Regions from separate parts of the Mesorhizobium sp. ESP-6-4 genome, predicted to be linked through region 1. Evidence: predicted binding sites of a transcription regulator. Region 1 holds the regulator's gene; each other region holds the start of a gene.
The links. Region 1 encodes PhoB, which activates phosphate uptake and scavenging genes when phosphate is short. Its sites were predicted from a motif close to TGTCATNNANCTGTCAT; they were not measured.
Positions count from the first base shown of each region.

Region 2: LB523_RS02660 (esterase-like activity of phytase family protein) is a predicted target of PhoB. The motif match lies at 2,955-2,971, and genes of this name have one in related genera.
Region 3: LB523_RS07820 (alkaline phosphatase D family protein) is a predicted target of PhoB. The motif match lies at 1,919-1,935, and genes of this name have one in related genera.
Region 4: LB523_RS25680 (DUF1045 domain-containing protein) is a predicted target of PhoB. The motif match lies at 4,640-4,656, and genes of this name have one in related genera.

Region 1 covers NZ_JAIUGS010000003.1:402,819-410,360, forward strand. The annotation lists gene pstC (phosphate ABC transporter permease subunit PstC) at 1-150, shown strand, start outside; gene pstA (phosphate ABC transporter permease PstA) at 154-1,005, shown strand; gene pstB (phosphate ABC transporter ATP-binding protein PstB) at 1,002-1,805, shown strand; gene phoU (phosphate signaling complex protein PhoU) at 1,826-2,533, shown strand; gene phoB (phosphate regulon transcriptional regulator PhoB) at 2,549-3,238, shown strand; gene LB523_RS09125 (ROK family protein) at 3,572-4,813, opposite strand; gene xylF (D-xylose ABC transporter substrate-binding protein) at 5,082-6,122, shown strand; gene LB523_RS09135 (sugar ABC transporter permease) at 6,355-7,542, shown strand, end outside.
Region 2 covers NZ_JAIUGS010000001.1:589,157-596,698, reverse strand. The annotation lists gene LB523_RS02675 (sugar phosphate isomerase/epimerase family protein) at 1-542, opposite strand, end outside; gene LB523_RS02670 (Gfo/Idh/MocA family protein) at 539-1,570, opposite strand; gene LB523_RS02665 (LacI family DNA-binding transcriptional regulator) at 1,767-2,792, shown strand; gene LB523_RS02660 (esterase-like activity of phytase family protein) at 3,066-4,538, shown strand; gene LB523_RS02655 (MATE family efflux transporter) at 4,657-6,129, shown strand; gene LB523_RS02650 (MFS transporter) at 6,162-7,370, opposite strand; gene LB523_RS02645 (TMEM175 family protein) at 7,508-7,542, shown strand, end outside.
Region 3 covers NZ_JAIUGS010000003.1:140,978-148,519, forward strand. The annotation lists gene LB523_RS07810 (TetR/AcrR family transcriptional regulator) at 1-388, opposite strand, end outside; gene LB523_RS07815 (MFS transporter) at 467-1,750, shown strand; gene LB523_RS07820 (alkaline phosphatase D family protein) at 2,008-3,582, shown strand; gene LB523_RS07825 (hypothetical protein) at 3,793-4,080, opposite strand; gene typA (translational GTPase TypA) at 4,275-6,104, shown strand; gene LB523_RS07835 (LysE family translocator) at 6,469-7,080, shown strand; gene LB523_RS07840 (YciI family protein) at 7,091-7,414, opposite strand.
Region 4 covers NZ_JAIUGS010000021.1:58,213-65,754, reverse strand. The annotation lists gene LB523_RS25705 (ABC transporter permease) at 1-252, shown strand, start outside; gene LB523_RS25700 (ABC transporter permease) at 262-993, shown strand; gene LB523_RS25695 (ABC transporter ATP-binding protein) at 993-1,808, shown strand; gene phnN (phosphonate metabolism protein/1,5-bisphosphokinase (PRPP-forming) PhnN) at 2,007-2,633, opposite strand; gene LB523_RS25685 (alpha-D-ribose 1-methylphosphonate 5-triphosphate diphosphatase) at 2,633-3,772, opposite strand; gene LB523_RS25680 (DUF1045 domain-containing protein) at 3,793-4,500, opposite strand; gene iolB (5-deoxy-glucuronate isomerase) at 4,747-5,559, opposite strand; gene LB523_RS25670 (DUF3329 domain-containing protein) at 5,937-6,149, opposite strand; gene iolE (myo-inosose-2 dehydratase) at 6,214-7,128, opposite strand; gene iolD (3D-(3,5/4)-trihydroxycyclohexane-1,2-dione acylhydrolase (decyclizing)) at 7,164-7,542, opposite strand, start outside.

The DNA.
Region 1 (7,542 bases):
ACCATCGCCAACGAATTCACCGAAGCCGACGGCAACCTCTATACATCCTCGCTGGTGTCGCTCGGTCTGATCCTGTTCATCATCACCTTCATCATCCTCGCGCTCGCACGCTACATGCTGTTGCGCATCGATAGCCGCACGGGAGCCTGACCGATGTCGACTGCCGCATCGCTTCACCAAAGTCGCAAGCGCAAGAATGCCGTGATGATGACGCTGTGCGTCGTCGCGGCGGGCATCGGGCTGGCCTGGCTGGCGCTGATTCTCGGCGCCCTGCTCTACAAGGGGCTTTCCGGGGTGTCGCTTCCGGTATTCACAGAAATGACGCCGCCGCCCGGCGATGCCGGCGGCCTGCTCAATGCCATCTACGGCAGCATCGTCATGACGATCATCGGTATCATCGTCGGCACGCCGATCGGCGTGCTGGCCGGCACCTACATGGCCGAATACGGACGCTTTTCGAAGCTCACGACGGTGGTGCGCTTCATCAACGACATCCTCTTGTCGGCGCCGTCGATCATCATCGGCCTGTTCGTCTACGAGCTGATGGTGCGGCCGATGGGGCACTTCTCGGCGATTGCCGGCGCGGTCGCGCTGTCGATCCTGGTGATCCCCGTCGTGGTGCGCACCACCGAGGACATGCTGAACCTTGTGCCCAACGCGCTGCGCGAAGCAGGCACCGCCATCGGAGCGCCGCGCTGGGTGGTGATCCGCTCGGTTGCCTATCGCGCGGCACTCTCCGGCATCGTCACCGGCATCCTTTTGGCGATCGCCCGCATCTCCGGCGAGACGGCGCCGCTTCTCTTCACCGCGCTCAACAACCAGTTCTGGTCGAGCAATCTCAATGCGCCGATGGCCAGCCTGCCGGTAACCATCTTCCAGTTCGCTCTCAGCCCTTACGAGGAATGGCAGCAACTGGCCTGGACGGGCGCACTCATAATCACCCTGACGGTTCTCGGGCTGAGCATCATCGCCCGCAGCCTAACCGGACGCAGAGAGGACAGATGAAACCGATGTTGTCCACCGACCTGAACGCAGCCGACACGACCGTCGAGAAGGCCAAGATCGAGGTCAAGAACCTCAATTTCTACTATGGCCAGTCGAAGGCGCTGAAGGACATCAACCTGTCCCTGCCCGAGCGCAGCGTGACCGCCTTCATCGGCCCGTCGGGCTGCGGGAAGTCGACGCTGCTGCGCGTGCTCAACCGCATCTATGAGCTCTATCCGAAACAGAGCGCCGAGGGCCAGGTGCTGCTCGACGGCAAGAACATCCTCGACCGCTCGCAGGACCTCAATCTGCTGCGCACCAAGATCGGCATGGTGTTCCAGAAGCCGACGCCGTTCCCGATGTCGATCTACGAGAACATCGCTTTCGGCGTCAGGCTCTATGAGAAGATCAGCAAGGCCGAGATGGACAGCCGCGTCGAGCAGGCGCTGAAGCGCGCAGCACTCTGGAACGAGGTCAAGGACAAGCTCAACGCCAGCGGCCTCAGCCTCTCGGGCGGCCAGCAGCAGCGCCTGTGCATCGCCCGTACCGTTGCGGTGAAGCCCGAGGTCATCCTGCTCGACGAGCCGGCCTCGGCGCTCGATCCGCTGTCGACCGCCAAGATCGAGGAACTGATCGACGAGCTGCAGGCCGACTACACGATCGTCATCGTCACCCACAACATGCAGCAGGCGGCGCGCGTGTCGCGGCAGACGGCGTTCATGTATCTGGGCGAGCTGGTGGAGTTCGACCGGACCGAGAAGATCTTCACCTCGCCCCGCGAAAAGCGCACGCAGGACTACATCACCGGCCGCTTCGGCTGAGCTCATACGAGGACATCATCATGGCCGAACATACCGTCGCTTCCTTCGACGAGGATCTGAGGCAGATCAGCCGGCTCATCAACGACATGGGCGATCTCGCCAGCTCGATGGTCGGCGCTTCGACCAAGGCCCTGCTCGAGACCGACAATGCCATGGCGCAGCGCGTCGTTTCCGACGATGCCATCATGGACGCGCGCCAGCGCGAGCTCGACGACCGTGCCATCACGCTGATCGCCAAGCGCCAGCCGATGGCCGACGACCTGCGCAATGTGGTCGGCTCGATCCGCATGGCGGGCGACCTCGAACGCATCGGCGACCTCGCCAAGAACATCGCCAAGCGCGTCGGCTCGGTCGGCGTCAGCGCCGCGCCGCGCGACCTCACGCATTCGATCGATTCCATGGCGCAGCTGGTGCTGATCCAGGTCCAGGCCGTGATCCAGGAATATACGGTGGGCGACGCCACGGCGCTGGCCAAGCTTCGCAACGACGACGAGCGCATCGACGTCAAATACACATCCGTCTTCCGGGAGCTCCTGACCTACATGATGGAAGACCCGCGCAACATCACCGCCTGCACGCATCTTCTGTTCTGCGCCAAGAATCTCGAGCGCATCGGCGACCATGTGACCAACATCGCCGAGAACGCCTATTATGTGCTGACCGGCACGCAATTGCCCGCGAATCGTCCCAAGCAGGACGAGACGACAATGTCGGCGCCGGCGGCCTGACGAAGGTACCTGCCAATGATCGCGCCACGCATCATGGTGGTGGAGGACGAGGAGCCGCTTGGGGTGCTGCTCCGCTACAATCTCGAATCCGAGGGTTACCAGGTCGAAGTGGTGACCCGCGGCGACGAGGCCGAAATCCGCCTTCAGGAAAACGTTCCCGACCTGCTCGTGCTCGACTGGATGGTGCCGGCGGTTTCCGGCATCGAGCTCTGCCGGCGTCTCAGGATGCGGCCCGAGACAGAGCGGTTGCCGATCATCATGCTGACAGCGCGGGGCGAGGAAAGCGACCGCGTGCGCGGCCTTTCGACCGGCGCCGACGACTATCTGGTCAAGCCGTTCTCGACGCCGGAGTTCATGGCGCGCGTCAAGGCGCTGCTGCGCCGCGCCAAGCCGGAGGTGCTGTCCAGCGTGCTCAAGGTCGGCGACATCGTGCTCGACCGCGAGTCGCACCGCGTCTACCGCAAGAAGAGCGAGATCAGGCTCGGCCCGACCGAGTTCCGGCTGCTGGAATTCATGATGCGTCATCCCGGCCGGGTGTTCTCGCGCAGCCAGCTGCTCGACAATGTCTGGGGCGAGACGATCTATATCGACGAACGCACCGTCGACGTCCATGTCGGCCGCCTGCGCAAGGCGGTCAACAACGGCCGCATGCCGGATGTCATACGTACCATCCGAGGCGCAGGTTACGCGATCAGGGAAGATTAGGGGTAAGGCGCCGAGGCGCTGACGGATTCTGTCTCCAGCATCGGATCGCGTGCATTGGCGATTAGCCGAGACGCTTGTGCTTCGTCATCCACGGGCGGAGCAAGGAGCGCAGCGACGCAGCGCAGACCCGAGGATTCATTCCGTGATGTCGATGCGTTGCGACAGTCCAGAATTCTGTGCCGCTGCGCTCGACGCGTGAGGTAGCGGCATGGATTCCAGGGTCTCCGCGACGGAGCTTCGCTCCTGCTCCGCCCTGGAATGACGAAGCTGCGGGGCCTTCCCTTCGCTAATTTCAATCGTCTGCTGCTGTCCCCGGACCTCTTCAAGGCTGCCTCAGGCCACGTTCTTTCCCGTCCCCGCTCTTGCCTGGCCTCCCGGCGCGAAAATCTCCTGGTCGACGAAGGTCAGCGCGCGCATGGCGCAGCCTTCGCGGATCAGCGGCAGTTCGTTCGGCTCGGTGTCGAAGGAGATCGATTCGGAGTGCTGGCCGCCGGCCGTCTGGGCGATCGCCTCGCGCAGCGCCGGCTCGATCAGGTCGAAGGCGGCCGCGCTGACGCCGACCATGGCGACGGGCGCCGGGTCGATGAGGGCGAACAGGCTGCCGAGACCGAAACCAAGCGCCTCGCCGGCCCGGCGGTAAGCCTCCCGTTCGGGGCCGTCCCTCTCGCGCGCCTTCGCGGCAAGGGCCCGCATGTCGGCGTCGCCGACGTCGACCGGCTCGGCGTCCTCGCTCATTTTCATGGCGCTGCGCCAGATCGCATAGTTGCCGGCATAGGCCTCGACGCAGCCGCGGCGGCCGCAGCGGCAAAGCGCCCCGCCCGGGCGGTGAATCATGTGGCCGAACTCACCGCCGGAGGAATGCGTGCCGGTGAACAGCGCACCCTTGAGCACGAGACCCATGCCGATGCCGTGCGACAACAGGATGGCGATGAAGTCGTCGCGATAGCGCTCCGGGTCGCGCCATTGCAGCGCTACCGCCATCATGTTGCAGTCGTTCTCCATGGTGGCGGAGATGCCGAACTCCTTCTCGAGAATGTCGGCGAAAGGAATGTCGGTCAGCGGCGTTATCGGCGACCAGAGCATGGCGCGTGCATTAGAATCGGTGATGCCCTGAATGCCCATGGCGATGCGGGCGACGCTGCCAACGTCGAGGTCGGGATCCTGCAGCCGGCGCCGCACGATCGCCACGCATTCGCCGATCAGCTCGTCGCGGGGCATGACAAGCGTGTCCAGGCGCTGCTGCTCCTCGGCAACAACCTGACCGGCATAATCGATCACGGCGACCGACAGGAAGTTCAGCGACAACACCACGGTCAGCACCGCGGCGGCTTCAGGGTTCAGCGCCAGGCCGATCTGCGGCCGGCCGCGCTTCAACGCCGTCGGCTCGCTGGCCTTGCTTTCGGTGAGAATGCCCTCCTGGATCAGGTCGGCGGAGATCGCCGAAATGGTCGAGTGGCTGAGCCCGGTGGTGGCGGCAATTTCGGTTCGTGATGGCTGACCGGCGCGGCGTACCGCCGAAATCACCATGGCGCGGTTGCGCCGGCGCAAATCGTCATGGCGGATTCCGACCGACATCGTTTCGCACGTCCTCCCCGGTCATCGCGGCCTTGTGATAATGCCATGGCCTGTCGCTGACACGCTAGGGATTGTGGCAGAAGCCAGGGGCCATGTCATTATTTATTGCGAACACCGAAAAAAATGCCTGAGCCCATCAAAACCCATCAAAATCTCGGTTGACAGCGCTGTTGTGCTGGACCACTATTTTTTTGAGGCTCGAAAAAAAGCCTCTGTGCCGGCCTTTGGGCCAGTCTGGGTCGCGCCGCACGGGCGCAGGGAGGATATCATGAAGAAATTTGCAGCCGCCATTCTGGCGGGCGTTGCCATGTCGCTGACGCTGGCGTCCGTCGCCGAGGCGAAGGACAAGGTGATCGGCGTGTCGTGGTCGAATTTCCAGGAAGAGCGCTGGAAGACCGACGAAGCAGCGATGAAGGCCGCCATCGAGGCCGCCGGAGACAAGTATATCTCGGCCGACGCGCAGTCCAATCCGGGCAAGCAGCTGACCGACGTCGAAAGCCTGATCTCGCAGGGCGCCAACGCGCTGATCATCCTGGCGCAGGATGCCTCGGCGATCGGCCCGGCGGTGCAGAAGGCGCTCGATGAAGGAATCCCGGTCGTCGGCTACGACCGCCTGATTGAGAACAAGGACGTGTTCTACCTGACCTTCGACAACAAGGAAGTCGGGCGCATGCAGGCCCGCGAGGTGTTCAAGGCCAAGCCGGAAGGCAACTATGTCTTCATCAAGGGCTCGGGCTCCGATCCGAACGCCGACTTCCTGTTCGCGGGCTCCATGGAAGTCCTGAAGGACGCCATCGACAGCGGCAAGATCAAGAATGTCGGCGAGGCCTACACGGACGGCTGGCTGCCGGCCAACGCGCAGAAGAACATGGAGCAGTTCCTGACCGCCAACGACAACAAGGTCGACGCGGTCGTGGCTGCCAATGACGGCACCGCCGGCGGCGTTGTCGCGGCGCTGACGGCGCAGGGGCTGGCCGGCACCGTGCCGGTCTCGGGCCAGGACGGCGACCACGCGGCGCTCAACCGCATCGCGCTCGGCACGCAGACCGTGTCGGTGTGGAAAGACGCGCGCGAGCTCGGCAAGAACGCCGCCGAGATCGCCTCGCAGCTCGCCGACGGCAAGAAGATGGGCGACATCGCCGGCGCCAAGGACTTCACGACGCCCGGCGGCAACACCGTCAAGTCGCTGTTCCTGACGCCGGTCGCGATCACCAAGGACAATCTCAACGTCGTCATCGACGCCGGTTGGATCAAGAAGGACGAGGTCTGCGCGGGCGTGCCCGCCGGCAGCGTCCAGGTCTGCAACTGAGCCTTGCCGACGTTCGATCAAAAATACCTGCGCCGCGGCCAGGAGCGGTTCAATGAACCGCTCCTGGTTTTTGTTGCCGCAATCCCGGACGGAAACCCGCTACGCACTTTCCTGGGGATTGTCTTAAAGCCGCGGCGTTTTCTCAAAAGATTTTGCCGTTCTGCCTCAGGCGGATAGCTTCTAGGCTGAGTTCCGGCATCCGCGCCAGACGGCAAGCCGGTGGGAGGAAATCATGACCGACACGACGTCTACCCAACCGGCGGACACCGCGCGAGCGTCGGAACTCGGCACTGTTGCCCGGTTCCTGAAGGCGACCGAGCTCGACACCCGCATGCTGGGCATGATCGGTGCGCTGCTCCTCATCTGGATCGGGCTGCATGTGATTTCCAGCCTGCGGCTCGGCGTCAACCCGCTCGACTTCGACAGCCGCACGTTCCTGACGCCGCGCAATCTCTGGAACCTGTCGGTTCAGTCTTCGGCCGTGGCGATCATGGCCTCCGGCATGGTGCTGGTCATCGTCATGCGCAACATCGACCTGTCGGTCGGGTCGGCCGAAGGGCTGATCGGCATGGTCATGGGCTTTGCCCAGGCGCATTTCCTGGTTCGCTTCGTCGGGCTTGAACTGGGAAACCCCTGGATCTGGGTTCTGGCGTTGCTGATCGGCTTGGCGCTCGGCCTTATCATCGGCGCCTTCCAGGGCTTCGTTATCGCCTATCTCGAAGTGCCGGCCTTCATCGTCACGCTGGGCGGATTGCTGGTATGGCGGGGCGCTGCCTGGTGGGTCACCAGCGGTCAGACCGTTGCGCCGCTCGACGCCACGTTCCAGTTGATGGGCGGCGGCCCGGCGGGCTCGATCGGCGCCAAATGGAGCTGGGCCGTCGGCATCGTCGCCTGCCTGGCGGTTATCTTCATGCATTTCAACGGCCGCGTGCAGCGCAAGCGCTTCCGCTTCCCGCTGCGTCCGGTCTGGGCCGAGACGCTGCTTGCCACGGTCACCTGCGCGGTCATCCTGGGCGCGGTGTGGCTCGCCAACTCCTATCCGTGGCCGGTCGGCATCGTGAACCGCTACGCCGCGGCCAACAACATCACCGTGCCCGAAGGCGGGCTGTTCATCGCGCATGGCATCGCCATTCCGGTGCTGATGGCGGTCGCCGCCGGCCTGATCATGACCTTCGTCACCAAGCGCACTAGATTCGGCCGCTACGTCTTTGCCATCGGCGGCAATCCGGAAGCCGCCAATCTTGCCGGCATCAACACGCGCTGGATCACCATGAAGGTGTTCATGATCATGGGCGTGCTGGCGACGATCGCGGCGGCGATCTCGTCGGCCAGGCAGAACTCCTCGACAAACGCGCTGGGGACGCTGGATGAACTGCTGGTCATCGCCGCGGCGGTCATCGGCGGCACGTCGCTCGCAGGT
Region 2 (7,542 bases), on a different contig from region 1:
CCGAGATTGTCGTTTGGCAATTCGTTGAACATCAGCTCCCAGGCATCGGGATTGTGGGCGATGTTCCAGTCGCCGCTCGCCCAGTTGCCGTCCATCGCGCAATTCTCGAAAGCGATGCGCACGCCCTTGTCGGCGGCGCGCCTGGCCAGCGGCCCCCACACCTCGCGGAAGCGCGACAGGCTGTCGGTCAGCTTCTTGCCGCGGATGCGGCCGGTGAAGCCGCTCACCGTCTCGGCGCCGAACAGATGCGCATTATCGATCACCGTCTCCCAGGCCGCCAGCACACCGCGATCGACCTCTCCATTCTCGAGCGGGTTGCCGAACACCCCGATCGAGGACACGGTCACATCGGCATCGCCGATCGCCTCGCGGATCTCGCCCGCCAGGCGCTTCAGGTCCTTGCCGCCCAGCGTCTGCCAGAAGAAGGGCTGGATGCTCTCGAAGCCGAGCGGCAGGATCTGCCTGACATAGGCGGCCGGATCTTCGAGATTGGCCCGCACCATGGTGCCGATCCTGATATCGAGAAGCGGGTTTGCCGTCATTGTGCTTCCTTGGCGATTGTCACGCGCCGCCCGTTCTCCGCGCTCTCGATGGCGCCGAAAACCATGGCCAGGCTCTTGATGTTGTCGGCGCCGCGCGTCTCCGGCTCGGCGCCGGTCTCGATCGCGTGCATGAAATCCCGGATGATGCCGAGGTGGCCGTCGACGCGGTCGGCGGGATCGAGCGGCGGCACTTCGATGGGCTGGGTCTTGTCGATGATCCCGTCGCGGCCGGACGCAATCACCTCCGCCTTCAGCCCGTCGTGGCCGTCCCACAAGAGGCTGCCGCGCTCGGCGACGATACGCCAGCTTCCCTCCCAACTCGTGCGGAAACCGTCGGCGCACCAGGAGCCGGCATAGGTGAAGATCTTGCCGCCGCCGAGGTCGAAGACGGCGCTGGCCGACGACCCCTGCCGATACCAGGAATTCACGGGTTCCCATTCCTGGCAATAGACGCTGGCCGGCTCGCCGGCGACCATGTAACGCGCGGCATCGAACGTGTGGATCGCCATGTCGAGCAAGAGCACATGGGCCATCTCCTCGCGAAAACCGCCGAAATGCGGCGCGACGAAGAAGTCGGCGTGGATGCTGGTCGGCTTACCGATGACGCCGGAGTCCAGGAAGCGCCTGATGCGCCTGACATTGGCGACATAGCGGCGGTTCTGGACGACTGCATGGATGCGCCTCGCCTTGCGCGCTGCCTCGACGATGGCGCGCGCATTTTCGGGGCTGTCGGCCAGCGGCTTCTCGGTGAGCAGATGGCAGTTGTGCGCGAAGGCCGAAAGCGCGACCGCGCGGCGTGCGGCGGGAACCACGACGTCGAACACGGCATCGGGCTTGGTCTGGTCGAGAACGGCGTCGAGGTTGGTGCCGATGACGGCGCTGGACAGCGCGTATTCGCGCGCCCTCGCCTGTGCCCGCTCGGCATCGAGGTCGACGAGGCCGACAATGGCGAGCCCGTCGATCTGCTTGACGGCATCGAGCCAGTGCTTGCTCATCGCTCCGCATCCGGCCAGGACGACCCTCATCATCCAGCACTCCTCCTCCGCCGGTCCCTCCAGACCGGACGTCACGGCGTCCACGGCGTCACCGTAAACGTTTTTCCGTAAACGTTTACGAGAACACACCCGATGGCGTAGAATGTCAACCGGCTGCCTGCAAAAATCGTCCCGAAGCCTTGGCCTGAGCGGCAGCCGGTGCTAGCCAAGGCAGGGGGAGAATCCGTCCTTGGCGTCAAGCATCCACGATCTCGCGCGTCACCTGAACATCTCGATCGGCACCGTGTCGCGCGCGCTGAACGGCCGTGCCGACGTCAATGCCGACACACGCCAGCGTGTGCTCGAAGCAGCCAGGAAGCTGAACTATTCGCCCAATCAGTCAGGCCGCAGCCTGCGCCAGGGCGCCACCCGCTCGATCGCCTTCATGCTGCAGCCGCATCCCGGCGACCAGCAATATGGCGAGCCGTTCTTCATCCCGTTCCTGACCGGCCTGCAGGCGCGGCTCGCCGAGCATGACCTGGATCTGATGGTCGTCATGGGTGAGCCGGGCCAATATCAGCAGGAGCGGTTGCGCCGCGTGGTCGAGACGCGCCGGGCCGACGCGGTCGTGTTGGCCAATACGCGAAGGGAAGACGATCGGATCGAGTATCTCAGCAAGGCCGGCTTTCCCTTCGCCACGCTTGGCCGAAGTCAGTCCGGCGGCGACACATATCCTTCACTCGATATCGATTTCGAAAGGGCGGGTGATGAAGCCGTCGACCGGCTGGTCGCGCGCGGCCACCGCCGCATTGCCGCTATTCGCCCTTCGCTTGATCTCAACTTCGGCTACCTGTTCCTCGACGGCTACCGCAAGGCACTGAAGCGGCACGGTATCGAGGTCGACCCCGACCTGATCGCCGACGGCTTCATCAACGAGACCGGCGGCTACCAGGTGACGCCGCAAGTAATGCGCTCCAAAAACCCTCCGACGGCGATCATCTTCAACAATGACGCGATGGCGCTCGGCGGCTGCAAGGCGCTGGCCGAGATGGGTATCAAGCCGGGCCATGACATGGCCGTGATCGTCATCGTCGACACGCCGCTCTGCCGCTACTTTTCGCCGACGCTGACCGCCTTCCGTCCGTCGCTGGAGCCCATGGGCCGGCGGCTGGCCGAGATGCTGCTCGCTTCGCTTCCCGCATTCGCCGGCCCTGAGGGCACACGCATCATCCGCGAAGTCTGGCCGCTGGAGCTGATTGCAAGAGAGAGCGATTGAGCGGAGGCGCTTTCCCTTCTCCCCTTGTGGGAGAAGGTGTCGCCGAAGGCGACGGATGAGGGGTGTTCCAGATGGCACCAGCCTCTCACTCCGCTGGAGCACCCCTCATCCGTCTCGGCGCTACGCGCCGATCCACCTTCTCCCACAAGGGGAGAAGGAAACTGTCACGCAACCATCACGTTCGCGTCCTAGACCGCTCGATGGGAACCGGCTCGCCGCATCGCCGATGCGCGTTCCTTCCAGGCCGCTCTGCTCGTCAAGAAGGGGATATCGATGAAACATCTCAACCGAACCGTCGCGCTCGGCGCGGCACTTGCCTTGTTCACTTCCCTGACCCCGGCGCTCGCCGACGGCGTCGCTTACGTCAACAAGGGACTCGTCGGCATCGGCCGCATCCCGGCCAACCAGAAGGACAAGTTCGGCGAGACCTTCGGTTCAGGTTCAGGCATGGCGATCGACACCAAATCCTGGACGCGTGAAGGGGCCACCTACAAGGGTTCGCTCTGGCTGCTGCCGGACCGCGGCTACAATGTCGTCGGAACCACCGATTATCGCCCGCGCCTCAACACCATCTCGATCGAGCTGGCGCCGACAGCACCCGGCGCGGCGCCCGCTGCCGGACAGGAACAGTCGGGCGTTAAGGCGACGCTCGCCGACACGATGCTTCTGACCGACGACAAGGGCGCCGACGCCACCGGCCTCGATCCGTTGAACGGCGTGCGCGCCGCCGCCGGCGACATGCCGATGCTGCCTGAGGCCAATGGCAAGCTGGCGCTCGATGACGAAGCGATCGTGCGGCTGCCGGACGGCACGATGTTCATCTCAGACGAATATGGTCCCAACATCTACCGCTTTTCGGCCGAAGGCCGTCTGATGTCGGCGACCCAACCGCCCGCGGCGCTGGTTCCGATGCGCCACGGCAAGCCGAACTTCGCGTCCGACAACCCGGGCCCGGGCGCTGCCGAGCCCGATCCGAAGGATCCCGAAACCGGCCGCCAGAACAACCAGGGCCTCGAAGGCATGTCGATGACGCCGGACGGCAGGTTCCTGATCGCCGTGCTGCAGTCGGCGCCCCGCCAGGACGGCGGCGATTCCGGCTCGACCCGCCAGAACACCCGCGCGCTGGTTTACGACGCTTCCGATCTCGCCCACCTCAAGCTGGCGCATGAATATGTCGTGCCGTTGCCGGTGTTCAAGGATGCCAAGGGCAAGACCAAGGTGGCCGCTCAGAGCGAGATCGTCGCACTCTCCGACAAGAGCTTTCTGATGCTGGCGCGCGACTCAGGCAACGGCCAGGGCGTTAAGGGCGACGAGTCGCTCTATCGCAAGATCGAGATCGTCGACCTCTCCGCCGCCACCGATATCGCCAACGGACCGTTCGACGCCGCCGACAAGCCGGTCGCGCCGAAGGGCATGCTCGATGCGTCGGTGACGCCGGCCAAGCTGACGCCGTTCATCGACATCAACGACAAGGGCGAGCTCGGCCGCTTCGGCCTGCACAACGGCGCGCCGAACGACAAGAACAACCTCTCGGAGAAGTGGGAGGCGATGTCGCTGGCGCCGGTGCTCGATCCGAAGCTGCCCGACGACTATTTCCTGTTCGTCGCCAACGACAACGACTTCCTCACCCAGGACGGCTTCCAGGTCGGCGCTGCGTACAAGGCCGAGGACGGCGCCGATGTCGACACCACCTTCCTGGTCTATCAGGTCACACTCCCCGGCCTTTCTGGAAACACCACTCAGTAATGGGATGCGGTCGGCTGCCGCGGCAGCCGACCCTCTTCTGAAGGGATGCATGAGCATCAGGCCTGCGATAGCATCGCGGGCCTGATTCAGTTTCGGCCCCATTGCCATGGGTAACAACATGGATGACGAACAGCCCACCCGCCGGCGGACCGGCGACCTGACCAGCGGCCCCATTCCGCGCACGCTGCTTTTGTTCGCCCTGCCGGTGCTGGGCTCCAACGTGCTGCAGTCACTCAACGGCTCGATCAACGCGGTCTGGGTCGGCCGCTTCCTCGGCGAGGCGGCGCTGACGGCGACCTCCAACGCCAATCTGGTGCTGTTCCTCATCCTCGGCACCGTCTTCGGCATCGGCATGGCGGCGACCATTCTGGTGGCGCAATCGGTCGGCGCCCGCGACCTGCCCGAGGCGAAGCGCATCGTCGGAACCAGCGCCACCTTCTTCTTCCTCGTCTCGGTCGTGTTCGCCGTCTGCGGCTGGATCTGGGTCGACGCCATCCTGACCGGGCTCGGCACGCCGGCCGATGCCTTGCCTTTGGCGCGCGCCTATTTGCGCATCATCTTCGTCGCGGTGCCGATGATGAACCTTTTATCCTTCGTCATGACCGTGCTGCGCGGCGCCGGCGACTCGCGAACCCCGTTCGTCTTCATGGCGCTGGCGGTCGTGCTCGACGTCGTGCTCAATCCGCTGCTGATCCGCGGCATCGGCCCCTTCCCCGAGCTCGGCATTGCCGGTTCGGCAACGTCGACGCTCATAGGCCAGACGGTGAGCGTGATTGCCATCCTGATCGTGCTTTATGTGCGCAAACACCCGCTGCGGCTGGCGGGCAGCGATCTCTCGCTGCTGCGGCCCGACCCGAAATTGCTGCGCATCGTCGTCTTCAAGGGCATTCCGATGGGGCTGCAGATGATCGTCATCTCGGCGGCGGCATTGACCGTGATGGGCATCGTCAATTCCTACGGCTCCCAGGTAGCCGCCGCTTACGGCATCGCCGCGCAGCTCTGGACCTACATCCAGATGCCGGCTCTGGCGATCGGCGCCGCCGTCTCCTCGATGGCGGCGCAGAATGTCGGCGCCGGGCGCTGGGACCGCATCGGCAGGGTCGCGGCGTCGGGCGTCGGCTTCAACTTGGTGCTGACCGGCGCGCTGGTGGCGCTGCTTTTCGTCTTCGACCGCGCAGTGCTCAGCCTCTTCCTCAGCACCGACAGCGCCGCGATCGACATCGCCGCCCACATCAACAAGGTGGCGTCCTGGTCGTTCATCCTGTTCGGCGTCACGATCGTGCTGTTCGCCACGGTGCGGGCCACCGGCGCTGTCATGCCGCCGCTGATCATCCTGATCATCTCGGTGTTGATCATTCGCACCGGCTTTGCCTATTCCATGCGCAGCGTCATCGGCCAGGAGGCGCTGTGGTGGAGCTTTCCGGCAGGTTCGATCGCCTCGCTGGCCCTCGCCGCCGCCTATTACCGCTTCGGCCGCTGGCGCACGATGCACATGATTGAGGACAGGCCGGCGGCCGGCGAGCCGCCCGACACGGGCCTCGGCGTGCCGCGCCAGCGCGCGCAGCTCCTGCCGGAGACGCCGAACGGCTAAAATCCGCGACGACAGGAAAACGTGAAAATCCGCTACCGCGCGTATTTGGCGCCGAAGCCAAGCGCCACCAGCGAGAAGACGACGATCATGCCGGCAAAGGCCAGGCTTGCGATGGTTGCGTTCGCCAGGCTCGACAGGATGCCGATGCCGATCACCGGCAGCGCGTTGCCGCAGAAGCAACAGATGAAGAAGGACGAGACCACCTCGGCGCGGCGGTCGGCGGGCGCGATCTGATTCACCACTTGCAGGCCGCCGCGATAGCCGAGCGCCGCCGCCACGCCGCAGAGCGCCGTCGCAACGATCATCAGGAGCATCGAGGCATAGACCTGCGCCGCCACGATCAGCGCCACGGTCGGGATCATCAGCACCAGCGCGGCAAGCATGGTGGAGCGGCTGGAGAGCCATGTGGTGGCGACGATGGTGATGGCCGCCACAATCGACAGCTCGAAGAAAAGCCCGCCAGCCTCGGCATGATTGGTCACATGCAGCTGCTGCGCCAGGATGCTCGGCGCCAGCGCCGCGTAGAAGCCGACCAGCGCCATGGCGCCGAAGCCAGTCACCGCCGGCGCCACGAATTGCGCGCGGATGTTGTCCGGCACCGAAAGCCGCGGCCTCAGCGAGACGTCGGAGAACCGTCGGGGCCTGGAGACGGTTTCCTGCGTGCGCCAGATCAGTAGGGTGACCAAGGCAAGCAGCACGAGATAGACGGCGAATGTCAGCCTGAGCGGCCAGGGCGCATATTGGGCTAGCAGCCCCGACATGAGCGCGCCGGCCCCGAGACCGACAAAGTTGGTGCTGGTGGCGATGACGGCGGCGCGTGACTTGTCCTTGCCTTCGATCAGCTCGGCCAGCCAGGCGGTGCCCGCCCCCGCGCCGACACCGATGCCGAGCCCGCTGAGGATACGGGCGATGTCGAGCCAGGCGAGGTTTTCGGCGAAGAGGAAAAACAACGCACTGACCACGGCAACGCCCATCGCCGCTAGCGCGGCGGGGCGGCGGCCGACGACATCCGACAGGCGGCCGAAAAACAGCAACGCCGCCAGATTGCCGACCACATAGACGGCGTAAACCAGCGTCAGCGTGACCTGCGAGAAGCCGAAGGCCTGCTTGTAGATCACATAAAGCGGCGTCAGCGCGGTGCTGCCGGCAAAAAGCGCTGCGATCATGGCGGCGACGACGGCCATTGCGGCGCCGCCGCCAAGCTCATTGTCACGCGTCATGGTTTGAGCGTAGCTGGTCATGGCAACCTCCGGGGGTTGCAAGCCCAACGCCTATATAATGGCGCTGTTCCAGCCACCGAATGTCCTCCTGACAATCCTGACAGGATGGTCTTGTGCGAAATCCTCGCGTAGCTTTTGTCGGCCGACGAGGAGGAACCATGGGCAAGGGACGGGTCGAGGCATTCACCGATGG
Region 3 (7,542 bases), 260 kb from region 1:
GATGGCCGCGCTCGGGATATTCCACCGCAGCGTTGGTCATGCCGCAGCCGCGATAGTCCGGCTTTTGCGTGCGTTTGCCTACGCGGGTCAGGAAGGCGATGATCTGGGCGCGCGGATCGCCCGGATGCGCGTCGACCGCTTCGTCGAAGCGTTCCCAGAATTCGAGGTCGTATTTGCGCAGATAGGAGGCGGCGAGCTCATCCTTGGACGGGAAGCTGCGGTAGAGGCTCGGCTTGGTGACGCCGGCACGCCTGACGATCTCGTCGACGCCGATCGCCCTTATGCCCTCGCGGTAAAAGAGGTCGCGCGCCACGTCCAGGATCTTGTCCGCCGCCCGGGGAGCAGGAGGCTCGCTGATCGACGCTTCAATTTTATTGTCGGATGGCATTCACACAACTCGCTTGACAATGTTACTGACCGGTACGTATGTATGGCTTCACTCCATTGCAACGTACCGGTCAGTAACATGATAATCCAGTCCCGTCCGTTTGGCCAGCGCTACGCATTCGTCGTTGTTGCCGTCATTTTCCTGTGCCTGCTGATCGCGGCCGGGCTCCGTTCGGCGCCCTCGGTGATGATGGTGCCGCTGGAGAAAAGCTTCGGCTGGCATCGCGACGTGACGTCCTGGGCCGCCAGCGTCGGCATCCTGCTCTACGGCCTGACCGGTCCGTTCGCCGCCGCGCTGATGGAGCGAATCGGGTTGCGCCGCACGCTGCTCGGCTCGCTGCTGGTGATGTCGGGATCGACCGCGCTCAGCCTGTTCATGACTGAGCCATGGCATCTTTTCATCACCTGGGGCGTGTTTTCCGGCATCGGTTCGGGCGCGGTGGCGAGCGTGCTGGGCGCGACCATCGTCAACCGCTGGTTCAAGACCAATCGCGGCCTGATGATGGGGCTGATGTCGGCCTCCAGCGCCACCGGCATGCTGGTTTTCCTGCCGCTCATCGCCTCGCTGGCGCAGAGCGGCGGCTGGAAGCCGGTGGCGATTGCCGTGGCGCTGGCCACCGCCGCGCTGATACCCTTCGTCTTGCTGCTGGTGCCGGAGCGCCCCGCTTCGATCGGCCAGGTTCGTTACGGCGCCGATGCCGACGACGTGCCGCCGGTGTCGCCGGCATCGCAGGGCAATTTCCTGGCGCACACGCTGAACACGCTGCGCCGCGCGGCGGGCACGCGGGTGTTCTGGTATCTGTTCGCCACCTTCTTCGTCTGCGGCTTCACCACCAACGGCCTCGTCGGCACGCATCTCATCGCCTTCTGCGGCGATATGGGCATCGGCGAGGTGCAGGCAGCCGGGCTGTTGTCGATGATGGGCATTTTCGATCTGATCGGCACCACGCTCTCCGGCTGGCTCACCGACCGTTTCGATCCACGCAAGCTGCTCGGCGTCTATTACGCGGTGCGCGGTCTGTCGCTGATCTACCTGCCCTATTCCGGCTTCTCGGCGACCAGTCTGGTTATCTTCGCCGTGCTCTACGGGCTCGACTGGATCGCCACCGTGCCGCCGACGTTGCGGCTCGCCAACGAGGCGTTCGGTGATCGCAGCGGACCGATCGTGTTCGGCTGGATCGTCGCTGGCCACCAGGTGGGCGCCGCGGCCGCCGCCGCCTTCGGCGGCACGATGCGCGAGCTGCAGGGCAATTACGAGCTGGCCTTCCTGATTGCTGGCATGACCGGTATCGCGGCGGCGTGTATTTCGCTCTTGATCAACACGAGCAGGCCGGCCTTCGGGCCGGAGCCGCAGGCGGCTTGAGGCGCGACTTTCCCTTCTCACCTTGTGGGAGAAGGTGGCCGCGAAGCGGCCGGATGAGGGGTGCTCCAGGGAACACCGACGCCTCACTCCGCTGGAACACCCCTCATCCGTCTCGGCGCTTGCGCGCCGATCCACCTTCTCCCACAAGGGGAGAAGGAAGATGTCGACTGTTATCAAAACTTCATGGTTCCGATATGCGCCTGAAACATTGAAGCGAGAGCTTGGCGGTCCCGCTCAATGCCATCCCGGAGACAGCCATGAACAAGCTTTCGCTCACCCGCCGCGCTTTCGTCACTTCGGCCAGCGCCTTCGGCCTTGTCGGCGCCTCCGGTCTGGCGCTGCCCTATTATTCCCGCGCCAGCCAGCGTCCGGCCTTCACGCATGGCGTCCAGTCCGGCGACGTCGATGCCACCTCGGGCATGGTCTGGACCCGCACCGACCGACCGGCGCGCGTGATGTATGAAGTGTCGACGACCGAAAGCTTCGCCAATGCAACGCGGCTGGCTGCGCTCGATACCTCGCCGGCCAGCGACTACACGGTGAAACGGCTGCTCACCGATCTCGCCTCGGACCAGGACATCTTCTACCGCATGACTGCTGCCGATCTTTCCGACATCAATGCCGTGTCCGAGCCGATCGTCGGCCGTTTCCGCACCGCGCCGTCGTCCAAGCGCGACGTGCGCTTCGCCTGGTCGGGCGACACCGCCGGCCAGGGCTGGGGCATCGACGAGACCGGCATGAAGACCTACTCGACCATCGCCAAGCACACGCCGGACTTCTTCCTGCATTCCGGCGACACCATCTATGCCGACGGCGCCATGAAGGACGAGGTCGACCTGCCCGGCGGCGGCAAGTGGAAGAACGTCGTCATGATCGACGGCAAGCGCAAGGTGGCCGAGACGCTGGACGAGTACCGCGACCAGTGGAAATACAACATGATGGACAAGCATGTGCTTGGCCTGTCGGCAATCTGCCCGACCTTTTACCAGTGGGACGACCACGAGGTGCTCAACAATTGGTCGGATTCGAAGGACCTGACCGCCGACGACCGCTACAAGGAAAAGTCGATCCATGTGCTGGCGGCCAGGGCAGCTCGTGCCTTCCATGAAATGACGACTATCCGTTACGAGCCGTCGGAGCCGGGCCGCGTCTACCGCAAGGTCTCGCATGGGCCGTTGCTCGACGTGTTCTTCCTCGACATGCGTTCCTATCGCGGCCCGAACGGCCCCGACATGGAAGAGACGCTGACGCCGAAGTCGCGCATGATCGGCGAGGAGCAATCCAAGTGGCTGAAGCGCGAGCTGGCGAATTCCAAGGCAACGTGGAAGGTCATCGCCGCCGACATGCCGCTTGGCCTAGTCGTCTGGAACGACGCGGCGAAGAAGGCCGGTGCCGAGGCGGTCGCCAACGGCGACAATGGCGCGCCGAAAGGCCGCGAGCTGGAATTCGCCGACGTGCTGCGCTTCATCAAGAATGCCGGCATCACCAACACGGTGTGGCTGACCGCCGACGTCCACTACACCGCGGCGCATTACTACAATCCCGACAAGGCGCAGTTCCAAGATTTCAATCCGTTCTGGGAATTCGTCTCCGGCCCGATCCACGCCGGCACCTTCGGCCCCAACGACCTCGACATGACCTTCGGGCCGGAGCTGAAGTTCATCAAGGCGCCAACCGCCGAACAGGGTCAGAACCTGCCGCCGTCGGCCGGGCTGCAGTTCTTCGGTCTGGTCGACATTTCCGGCGCGACCGAACAGCTCACCGTGCGCCTGATGGATCGCGACGACAACGAGCTTTACAAGGTTACGTTGGATCCGGTCCGGTCGGCGTAAGGTCGGCGCGAGGCACCCCCCTCTGTCCTGCCGGACATCTCCCCCGCAAGGGGGGAGATTGGCAGCTTCGACCCTGCTGCTCGTCTTTCAGCGCTGGAGGTTGGCGAAAGCCGACACGACATCCGATCTCCCCCCTTGCGGGGGAGATGCCCGGCAGGGCAGAGAGGGGTGTGCCGGAACGCTACGCTTGTCGTATTGCTGCCGCGACCGTCAATCCGGATAGCAAGCCCGGGGAACGTTGGGCCAGACTGCGGTGTCGCAGTTGGCATCCTTCTGGCGCTGCTTGAAGGCGGCGCTGACCGGGCCGGTGACGATCGGGTCGACGCCGTCGGGGGCGTCGGCGAACATCTGCTGCGCGGTCCTGGCGTCGGGCGGTACGATCGGGTCGGCCTGCCGAAGCGCAGCCGCCGACTGCGCGGCACCGGCCGCGACGAGCACGCCAAGCGCCGCCCACACGAAAACCGGACGCAATCTGGACATCTGATCGGTCATGAACATGGAACTGTCCGGCCCCTCAAAGGTTCCGCCTTGGTTAACGGAATCATTTCACACCAAGACGTTTAAGAATCAGTGACCATGTATTTGGGGTCGGGCCTCCCCTTTCGCAATTGCGAAAAACCTTGTATGAGCCGCGCAACCGAAAAAGGCGGCGCCTCTGGGCCTGCTGCCTGCAACGCTCCCGAGACCAGACAATGAACCTCCGCAATATCGCGATTATCGCGCATGTCGACCATGGCAAGACCACCCTCGTCGACCAACTCCTGAAACAGTCCGGCGCCTTCCGCGACAACCAGCGCGTCGCCGAGCGCGCCATGGATTCCAACGACCTCGAAAAGGAACGCGGTATCACCATCCTGGCCAAGGCGACCTCGGTCGACTGGCATGGCACCCGCATCAACATCGTCGACACGCCTGGACACGCCGATTTTGGCGGCGAGGTCGAGCGCATCCTGTCGATGGTGGATTCGGCGATCGTGCTCGTCGACGCCGCCGAAGGGCCGATGCCGCAGACCAAATTCGTCGTCGGCAAGGCGCTCAAGGTCGGCTTGCGCCCAATCGTGGTCATCAACAAGATCGACCGTCCGGATGCCCGCCATATCGAAGTGGTCAACGAGGTGTTCGACCTGTTCGCCGCGCTCGACGCCACCGACGAGCAGCTCGACTTCCCGATCCTCTACGGTTCGGGCCGCGACGGCTGGGTTTCGGAAAACCCCGAGGGTCCGAAGGACCAGGGTCTCGCCCCGCTGTTCGATCTCGTCGTCAAACACGTGCCGGCGCCGACGGTGCATCCCGGCCCGTTCCGCATGATCGGCACTATCCTCGAGGCCAACCCGTTCCTCGGCCGCATCATCACGGGCCGCATCGAGTCCGGCACGCTGAAGGCCAACCAGGCGGTCAAGGTGCTGCACCATGACGGCACGCAGATCGAGACCGGCCGCGTTTCCAAGATCCTCGCCTTCCGCGGCCTCGAGCGCCAGCCGATCGAGGAAGCGCAGGCGGGCGACATCGTGGCCATCGCCGGCCTGTCGAAAGGCACCGTCGCCGACACCTTCTGCGATCCGGCGGTGAGCGAGCCGCTGCATGCGCAGCCGATCGACCCGCCGACCGTGACCATGTCCTTCCTCGTCAACGACTCGCCGCTTGCCGGCACCGAGGGTGACAAGGTTACCAGCCGCGTCATCCGCGACCGGCTGCTGCGCGAGGCCGAGGGCAATGTCGCGCTGAAGATCGAGGAATCGGCGGAGAAGGATTCCTTCTTCGTGTCCGGCCGCGGCGAATTGCAGCTCGCCGTGCTGATCGAGACGATGCGCCGCGAAGGTTTCGAGCTTGCCGTGTCGCGTCCGCGCGTCGTCATGCAGAAGGGCGAGGACGGCCAACTGCTGGAGCCGGTCGAGGAAGTTGTCATCGACGTCGACGAGGAGCATGCCGGCGTCGTCGTGCAGAAGATGTCGGAGCGCAAGGCCGAGATGGTCGAGCTGCGTCCGTCCGGCGGTAACCGCCAGCGCCTGGTTTTCCATGCCCCGACGCGCGGCCTGATCGGCTATCAGTCCGAATTGTTGACCGACACGCGCGGCACCGCCGTGATGAACCGGCTGTTCTTTGCCTATGAGCCGTATAAGGGCGAGCTGCCCGGCCGCACCAATGGCGTGCTGATCTCCAACGAGCAGGGCGAATCGGTCGCCTATGCGATGTGGAACCTGGAAGACCGCGGCCCGATGATCATCGATCCGGGCGTCAAGGTCTACCAAGGCATGATCATCGGCGTCCATTCGCGCGACAACGACCTCGAAGTGAACGTGCTCAAGGGCAAGAAACTCACCAACATCCGCGCCGCCGGCAAGGACGAAGCGGTGAAGCTGACGCCGCCGATCCGCATGACCCTGGAGCGGGCACTTGCCTGGATCCAGGACGACGAGCTGGTCGAGGTGACGCCGAAGACCATCCGCCTGCGCAAGCTCCATCTCGACCCGAACGAGCGCAAGCGTTTCGAGAAGGCCGCCAAGGTGATGGGCGCGGCGTAAATTTTCAGAGAAGGTACAAGAGGGAGCGGGTGCTCCCTCTTTTGTTTCAGCGGCAGGCGGCTGCTTTCGTTTCAATTTAGGCGTCGGCGCTGCCCCTCATCCGCCTGCCGGCACCTTCTCCCCGTGAACGGGGAGAAGGGAATCTCGCGCGAACTCCGGCGCTCTTTCTGCAATGTTGGTGAGGCGAAATCGGCGACGACAGCCCCTTCGCCCCGTTCAACGGGGAGAAGATGGCGGCAGCCAGATGAGGGGCGGCGCCGGCGCTGGCAGTTGTTGTCGCCTTGATCAACGTTCGCGCCTTGTTGGGCGTGCCAAATCTAGTACGATCGGGTATCGTTCTTTATCTCTTATAGGGAGCGACCCCATGCATCTCGCCTCGTTGCTGATCTTCGCCGCCGCGCTCTTCGTTGCCGCCGGCTCGCCCGGCCCGTCGATCGCAGCCTTGGTGGCGCGGGTGATCTCGAAAGGGTTCCGCGACGTCTTTCCCTTCCTGCTGGCGATGTGGATCGGCGAGGCCATCTGGCTTTCGCTGGCGGTGTTCGGGCTTGCCGTCGTGGCGCAGACCTTCCATTACGCCTTCGTCGTCGTGAAATGGGTTGGCGTCGCCTACCTTGCTTATCTCGCGTTCAAGATGTGGACGGCGCCGGTCGAGGCGAAGGAGGGCGAGATGCCGCGCGAGGACTCGCCCCTGAAACTTTTCCTTGCCGGCATGGCGGTGACGCTCGGCAATCCCAAGATCATGATGTTCTATCTGGCGCTGCTGCCGACCATCATCGATCTTGCCTCGGTCAGCGTTGTCGGCTGGGTCGAGCTGACGCTGACCATGGCGCTCGTGTTGATCGTCATCGATCTCGCCTGGGTGTTGGCCGCCTCCCAGGCGCGCCGGCTGCTGAAGAGCAAGCGCGCCATGAAGATCGCCAACCGCGTCAGCGCGACGACGATGGCGGGCGCCGCCGCCGCTATCGCCGCGCGATAGAGCGCCGGCCTCACATCATTTCAATGATCGGCGCGATCTCGACGGTGAAAGCCGGGTCCATCAGGATCGGGCAGTCCTTGGCTTTGGCGACGGCATCGTCGATATCCTTGGCTTCGACGATGGTGTAGCCGGCGGTCGGATTGCTGCCGCCATTGTTCTCGATCTTGCCGCCGGGCAGCACCGTCTTCGACATGCCAACCGGATTGCCGCCGTCGACCACGGCCGAGCCGAGCTTGTCGTACCAGCCCGTCCAGGCATCCATAGCCGCTTTGCGTTCGGCGTCGTCGGTCGGCATCTTGCCGGAACCGTGATAGACATAGAGAAATTTCGCCATGTTCTCCTCCCTTGTCGGCGGCGTCGAACCGGCATGCGGCCACGCCGCTTGCGATATGCAGTGATGCTGCAATCCGATATGCGGCCTTGCCGCAATCCTGATCATCGGACCAAAACGAAAAACAGGCA
Region 4 (7,542 bases), on a different contig from region 1:
CAGGTCTTGCGTCTCGCGGTGCCGGGGCTGGGCAATGTCTGGCAATTGACCATCAAGGATTCGGCGCTGATCTCGGTCACCGGCGTCGCCGAGCTGATGCTCACCGCCAACAAGGCAGCGCGCTCGACGCATCATTCGCTGCTTTTCTACACGCTCGCCGGCATCCTCTATCTGGTGATGACCTCGATCTCGACGCCGATCTTCGACAGGGCCGAGCGTTACACCTCCCGAAGCTTCACACGGCCGAAATAAGAGGTGGCGGTGGATTTCGACTTTTACCTTTCGACCATGTGGAGCGTGCTGAAGGCGCTGCCGCTGACGCTCGAGATCTGGTTCTTCGGCATCGCCTTCGGGCTCATCATCGCCACCGGCCTGACCTGGCTGCGGGCTTCCGGCTACAAATCGGGCGAGTATTTCACCCGCGCCTATGTTTTCGTCTTCCGCGGCTCGCCGTTGCTGGTGCAGCTCTATCTGGTCTATTTCGGGCTCTCCCAGTTCGACTTCGTGCGCCACAGCCCGATCCTGTGGCCGATCCTGCGCGATCCGATGTATTGCACGATCGTCGCCATGGCCTTGAATACTGCGGCCTATGAGAGCGAGATTTTCCGCGGCGCGCTGCGCGCGGTGCCTGTCGGCCAGATCGAGGCGGCCAAGGCGTTCGGCATGTCGGCCTTCACTCGCTTCCGCCTCGTCACGCTGCCGATCGCGCTGCGGCTTGCGTTGCCGGCCTATTCGACGGAAATCATCCTCATGACCAAGGCAACCGCGCTGGCGTCCGTGGTCACCATCATGGAGATGATGGGAACGGCGCAGAAGATCCAGCATGACACGTTCCGGCCGATTGAGGTGCTGACCTGCGCCGGCGTGATCTACCTGCTTCTCAACCTGTCGATCGCCCGGCTGTTTGCCTGGGTCGAGCACCGGCTTTCGCCGCATCTGCGTCCCCCGCCCGAGCGGAGCCAGCAAGTCAAACCCGTACCGGAGGTGTTGTGATGTCGGCAAATGTCGCCGCTGCCGCGAAAGCCGCGCCGTCCTCCGACGAGACGCCCGCCATCAGCGTAAAGGATCTGCGCAAGTGCTTCGGCGATCATGAGGTGCTCAAGGGCATTTCGCTCGAGGCCCACAAGGGCGACGTCATCTCGATTCTCGGCTCCTCCGGGTCCGGCAAGAGCACGATGCTGCGTTGTATCAATCTCCTGGAGACCCCGGATTCCGGCGAAGTGCGGGTCGACGGCGAGCTCATCAAGATGAAGCGGGGTCGCGACGGCCACCAGATGCCCGCCGACATCCGCCAGGTGGAGCGGATCCGCGCCAACCTCGCCATGGTGTTCCAGAGCTTCAATCTGTGGTCGCACATGACCGTGCTGGAAAACCTCGTCGCCGCGCCGACGCATGTGCTGAAGCGGCCGCGCGCCGAGTGCCTGGAGCAGGCCGAGGCATTGCTGAAACGCGTCGGCATATGGGAGCGCCGCAACTACTATCCGCCCCACATGTCGGGCGGCCAGCAGCAGCGCGCGGCAATAGCCCGCGCGCTGGCGATGAATCCCAAGGTGATGCTGTTCGACGAGCCGACATCGGCGCTCGATCCGGAACTGGTCGGCGAGGTGCTGCGCGTTATGCGCTCGCTCGCCGAAGAAGGACGCACCATGCTGGTCGTCACGCACGAGATGGGTTTTGCCCGTGACGTGTCGAGCAAGGTGATGTTCCTGCACAAGGGCGAGGTGGACTCGGCCGGCGAACCGAAGGAGATGTTCGCCAGGCCGCCGACGCCGCAGTTCAAGCAGTTCATCGCCAACTTCAATAAGTGAGGCGCTGCGCCCCCTTCTCCCCTTGTGGGAGAAGGTGGCCGCGAAGCGGCCGGATGAGGGGTGCTGGACGGAGCGAGGCGCTGGCGTTTGGCACAACGGTGCTGCCAGGCGAAAGCCACCGCCAAGCTGGAGCACCCCTCATCCGTCTCGGCGCTTCGCGCCGATCCACCTTCTCCCACAGGGGGAGAAGGGAAAGCGCTAGATCATGTCCGACAGATCCGAGAACGCCATCGCCTTGCGCAGCACCTCGGCGAAGCGTTCGCCGGCGATTTCCTTGTCGCCGCTGTTGTCGATCGAGGTCACGTCCGGTCCCGTCAGCTTGACGCTGGTGCTGCGCGCCAGGCGGGCAAGCACCTCGCCGCGCGATTCACGGCCGCGCGCCGCCAGCCGCTCGGCGAGGATCTCCGGCGTGGCGGTGATCTCGACCACAGCCAGATTGGCGTAGCGCTCGCGCAGCGCCGGGATGACCGCTCGGGAGACATTCGCCACGGCCACGTGGCCATTCGCCACGGCCCAGTCGACATCGGCCGGCAGGCCATAGCGCAGGCCGTGCGCGTCCCAGCACAGCGAGAAGGCGCCGTCCGCCTCCGCCTCGGCAAAGGCGGCATCCGCCAGCGTATCGTGGTCCTCGCTTGCCGTGTCGCTCGGCCGGGTGATGACGCGGCGCACGAATTCCAACCGCGTCTCGCCGGCAAAGCGCGCCTTGGCGTAGCCGATCACCGTGTCCTTGCCGGCGCCGCTCGGCCCCACCACCGCGACGAAGACGCCGTTGCGGATCGGCAGGCTGTCGGCCAGCTCGCGCTCGATGAGAGCTGAGACCATCATCATGCTACCCGGCTGCCCTGGCGCCACACGGTGCGCACGACCGGCACATGGTCGTCCACGCGCACCCGCACCAGGTCGGCACGGCGGCCGGGCTCGATGATGCCGCGGTCGGCGAGGCCGATCGCTTCGGCCGGGTTCTTCGAGACCATGGCGACCGCCTGCGGCAGCGAGATGCCCTCGACGACGTCGCCGAGGAAGAAGGCCGACTGGATCAGGCTGAAAGGGATGTAGTCGGACGACAGGATGTCGAGCAAGCCGTCGGCGGCGAGCGTGCGCGCCGAGACATTGCCGGAATGCGAGGCGCCGCGCATGACGTTTGGCGCGCCCATCAGCACGCCGAGGCCTGCGGCTTTCGAGGCCTTTGCCGCCTCTTGCGTCGTCGGGAACTCGGCGACGCGCACGCCCTGCTCGATCGCTTCGTCGACATGGCCGGCGGTCGCGTCGTCATGGCTCGCCAGCACGATGCCGCGCTCCTGGCAGGCGGCTGAGATGAAGACCCGGTTCGGACCGGAATTGCGGGCCGATTCGGCCATCCGCTTCTCGCAGAATTTCTGGAAGTCGCGGTCCGTCAGCTTCAGTTTGCGCTGGTAGTAGTAGGCATAGGTCTCGAGGTTGACGAACTGGCGCTGTCCGGGCGCGTGATCCATCAGCGAGGCGAGCTTAACCCGCTCGTCGGTCTCGAAATTGGCGAAAGCCTCGAGGCAGTCCGGCGCCGAGACCTCGCAGCGCAGGTGGATGAAATGGTCGGCCCTGAGCCGATCCTGGCGCACGCTGTCCTCGATCGCGTCGGCCAGCTTGCGAACATCGTCGGATTTCAGGTCGGCATCCTCGTCCATGCCGACGCGCAAGGCGTCGAGCACCGTCGTGATACCGGCGGTGGCGACCTGGGCGTCATGGGCAAGCACGGCGGCGATCGGGTTCCAGCGCACTTTCGGACGCGGCGCGTAATGGCCCTCGAGGTGATCGGTGTGCAGCTCGACAAGGCCCGGGATGATGTAGTCGCCGCCCATATCCTCGCCGATGCGGACAGCACCCGGCTCGACGGCGGCAATCAGGCCGTCGCGCAACAAAAGCGAGCCTTCGACGATTTCGTCGGGCAGCACGATGCGGGCATTGGTGAGAACGGTTTCGGCGGTCATCGAGGGCGGTCCTATATCAATCAAGCTGTTTTGCGGGCGGGGCTACGGCCAAGCGTATGATGGGAAAGCACCATGAACGGGGCGCCGGGCTCGCTTTCGACGAACAATGTCAGCGCATCCACCGGCACCGGCTGCCGCAGCACATCGGCGAACAGGCCGTCGATCGCTGCACGAAGACGTGGGCTTTCCTGTGGCCCGACCCGCCCCGACAGCGTCATGTGGAAGCGGAACGTGTCGAAGACGTAAGGATAACCCCATTGGCAGAGGTTGCGGAACTCGTCCGGCTTCAGCGCATCGGGACTGCGGCGCTCGATCTCGGCCTCCGTCAGCGGCGCGCGGAACGGATCGAAGGCGCGCACCACCTCGCCGGCGAAATCGTTGAGTGGCGCAAACTGCGCTTCCGGCACCAGCGCGAAAAAGCCGTCGATCTGGCCGACGACGAGACGCGGGATGATCACAGGCGGCGTCGCCTCGGCGAAAGCGTCGAGCGCGGCGCGCAGCGAAGCTTCCGTCTCGTTCGGCGCCAGCCGGAACGGCGCCTTCAACGTCGCATGGAATCCGTAGCGCCGGGCGGATGCGGTGTGGAAGGCGACTTCCGCGGCCGACAGATCGCCCACGGCCTCGACCGGCCGCGTCGCCGCGCCGAACGGGTCGCGGCCCAGCCAGTTGGCGGCAATGCGCGCCAGCTTCTCGTCCTGCCCCGGGGTGTAGTAGATCGCGTAGCGCATGGGCGTTCCTCGTCAAGCGCGCTGCGCGCCCCGAAGGAATATGCGACGCGCTTCAAGTCATTGTCTTGGCAAGTCGTGGCCCAAAACGCCGGAGCGCTTGCGGCGACATGCACCGGAACCGCTGCCATAGGTGATTTCCATGACGGATTGACGAAGCTTTCGTGGGTTTTCGAAGGCAAGTCCAGCACGGAGCTCGTTAGCCGACGATTTTTCCGGGCTGGACCAACGGCTTTGCCGGCGTGTCGATCAGGCCTTCATCAGCCATTCATGCTCGGGCGCGTTGTGGAATTTCCACGTCCGCTTCGGTCCGGCCATGACATTGAGGTAATAGAGGTCGTAGCCGTGGCAGGCGGCGCAAGGGTGATAGCCCTTCGGCACCAGCACGACATCGCCGTCCTCGATCGCCATCGCCTCGTCCAGCTCGCGCACGCCGTTGCGGTCGGCATCGGTGTAGACGCGTTGGAAGGCAAAGCCCTGCGGCGGGTTGAGGCGGTGATAATAGGTCTCCTCGAGATAGGATTCGGCCGGCAGGTTGTCCTGGTCGTGCTTGTGCGGCGGATAGCTCGACGTGTGGCCGCCGGGCGTGATCACCTCGACCACCAGCAGCGAATCAGCCGGCTTCCCCTCGGGCAGGATGTTGGTGACGTAGCGCGTGTTGGTGCCCTTGCCGCGCACCTCCTGGCCGAGATCGTCAGGTCCGATGACGCGCACCGGCAGGCCGCCGCTTAAGCCGGGCGCCGAGCAGACGGCGAGTTCCAGCTCGGTATCGGCGGTCACCGACCAGTCGGCGCCTTGCGGCACATAGACCGACCACGGCTTGCCTTCGAAGGGCGACATGCGCTCGCCGAGCAGGCCGAGATCCTTGCCGCCGGCCGACGCTTTGCCCTTGCCGGTGACGAACACCAGGCAGATCTCGCGCTCGCCGGTTTTGCCGGACACCGTCTCGCCCGGACGAAGCCGATGCAGATCGAAACCGACATAGGTCCAGCCGGCGCTTTGCGGCGTGACGTGAGCGACATGGCCGTGGCCCTTGTCGGCCTTGACGAGCAGTTTCGACATTTTTGTCTCTCCTATTCCGTTGGCCTTCGTTGGTTGCGGATCAAAGATCTTGCCGGCTGACAGAACCAACACAACCTTCGAGATTGGCCGAGGCCTCCAAACTGCGTCATTCTAGGGCGAAGCAGGAGCGCAGCTCCGTCGCGGAGACCCTAGAATCCATGCCGTTACCTCAATCGAAGGGCGCTGCGGAGCAGAATTCTGTACCGCAGCGGCTGCTTCGAAGTCACGGAATGGATCCTAGGGTCTGCGCTACGTCGCTGCGCTCCTTGCTCCGCCCTAGGATGACGAAGCGAGGGGCGTTTCGGCTAATCGCCAACGCATGCGATCCGCCATGCACGCAGTATCCGATCCGTAGACGCTTCTGAGCCATGGATTAGTCACTCCTTCGGTCCGGGTTCGGCCTTGTTCTCCTCAATCGGCTTATAGAGGTAGAAAAACTGCCACACGGCATAGCCGGCGAAGCCCAGCGCGATGACGCCCCAGAACGGCGTGCCGGACGCGAATTCGATCACCGACCAGACCAGGCAGACCGCGACGACCGCGATACGGCGCCACAGCGGCCGGAAGAAGGGATGCTCATAGTCTTTCATCGCGCCAATCCAGGATTTGCCGAAAGCACAACGGATAAACCGGGCGCCCCGACTAATCCACTGCTCAGGCCGGAAAACCTTGCGTCTCGACCGTATAGCCGGCGGCCGTCATCACCCGCATAAGTTCCTTGTGGCCGACCTGGGCCATCTTGAGCGGCGGGTTCTTCTTCGGATCCTGCTCGGCCTCGACCACGAACCAGCCTTCATAGCCATGATCAGCGAAACGCTGCACGATGGCGCCGAAATCGAGTGAGCCGTCGCCCGGCACGGTGAAGGCGCCGAGCGCCACGGCGTCGAGGAAGGACTGTTTCGTGCGGTCGAGCCCGTCGATCACGCCCATGCGAACATCCTTCACATGGACGTGGTTGATGCGCTTGTGGTGATTGTCAATGGCGCGCAGCACGTCGCCGCCGGCAAAGGCGAGATGGCCGGCATCGAGCAGCAGCGGAATGCCTTCGCCGGAGTTGCGCATGAAGGCGTCGAGCTCCGGCTCGGTCTCGACCACCGCCGCCATGTGGTGATGGTAGGAGAGCGGCATGCCTTGCTCAGCGCACCACTCGCCGAACTCGGTGACGCGCCGGCCGTAAGCCTTCATCTCGTCATCTGAAAGTTTCGGCTTGGTGGCCAGAGGCTTGGAGCGGTCGCCCTGAATGGACCGGCCGACCTCGCCATAGACGATGCAGGGCGCGTCGACGGCCTTGAACAGGTCGATCATCGGCTGGATGCGGTCCTTGTTCCGGGAGATGTCCTCGTTGACAAGCGTGCCCGAGAACCAGCCGCCGCAAAGCGTGACGTCGGCCTCCTTCAGGATCGGCAGCATCACCTTCGGGTCGTTGGGGAAGCGGCGGCCCATCTCCATGCCGGTGAAGCCGGCCGAGCGCGACTGGCGCAGGCATTCTTCCAGCGATACGTCATCGCTCAATTCCACGAGATCGTCATTCCACCATGCGATGGGGGACATGCCCAGTTTGGCTTTCAAGTCGTCACTCCAATGTCGGTTCGTTGCGAGCCGGTTCAGCCCTGACGGCTGCCCACGGCTTCCTCGTACTTCTTGCGCGCGGCATTGACTTCGCGTCGCGACGAGACTTCCGGCACGGCGACATCCCACCAATGGCCGCCAGCCTCGGTCGAGACCAGCGGGTCGGTGTCGATGACCAGCACCGTCGTCTTGTCGTTCTTCTTCGCCTTGGCCAGTCCCGTCTCCAGCTCGGCGATCGACGCTACCTTCTCGGCCACGGCACCTAAGCTTGCCGCATGCGCGGCGAAGTCGACGTCCGGCATCACCTCGTGGCGGGCGTCCTTCAAGAGGTTGTTGAAGTTGGCGCCGCCGGTCGCCATCTGCAGCCGGTTGATGCAGCCATAGCCGCGGTTGTCGAGGAGCACGATGGTAAGC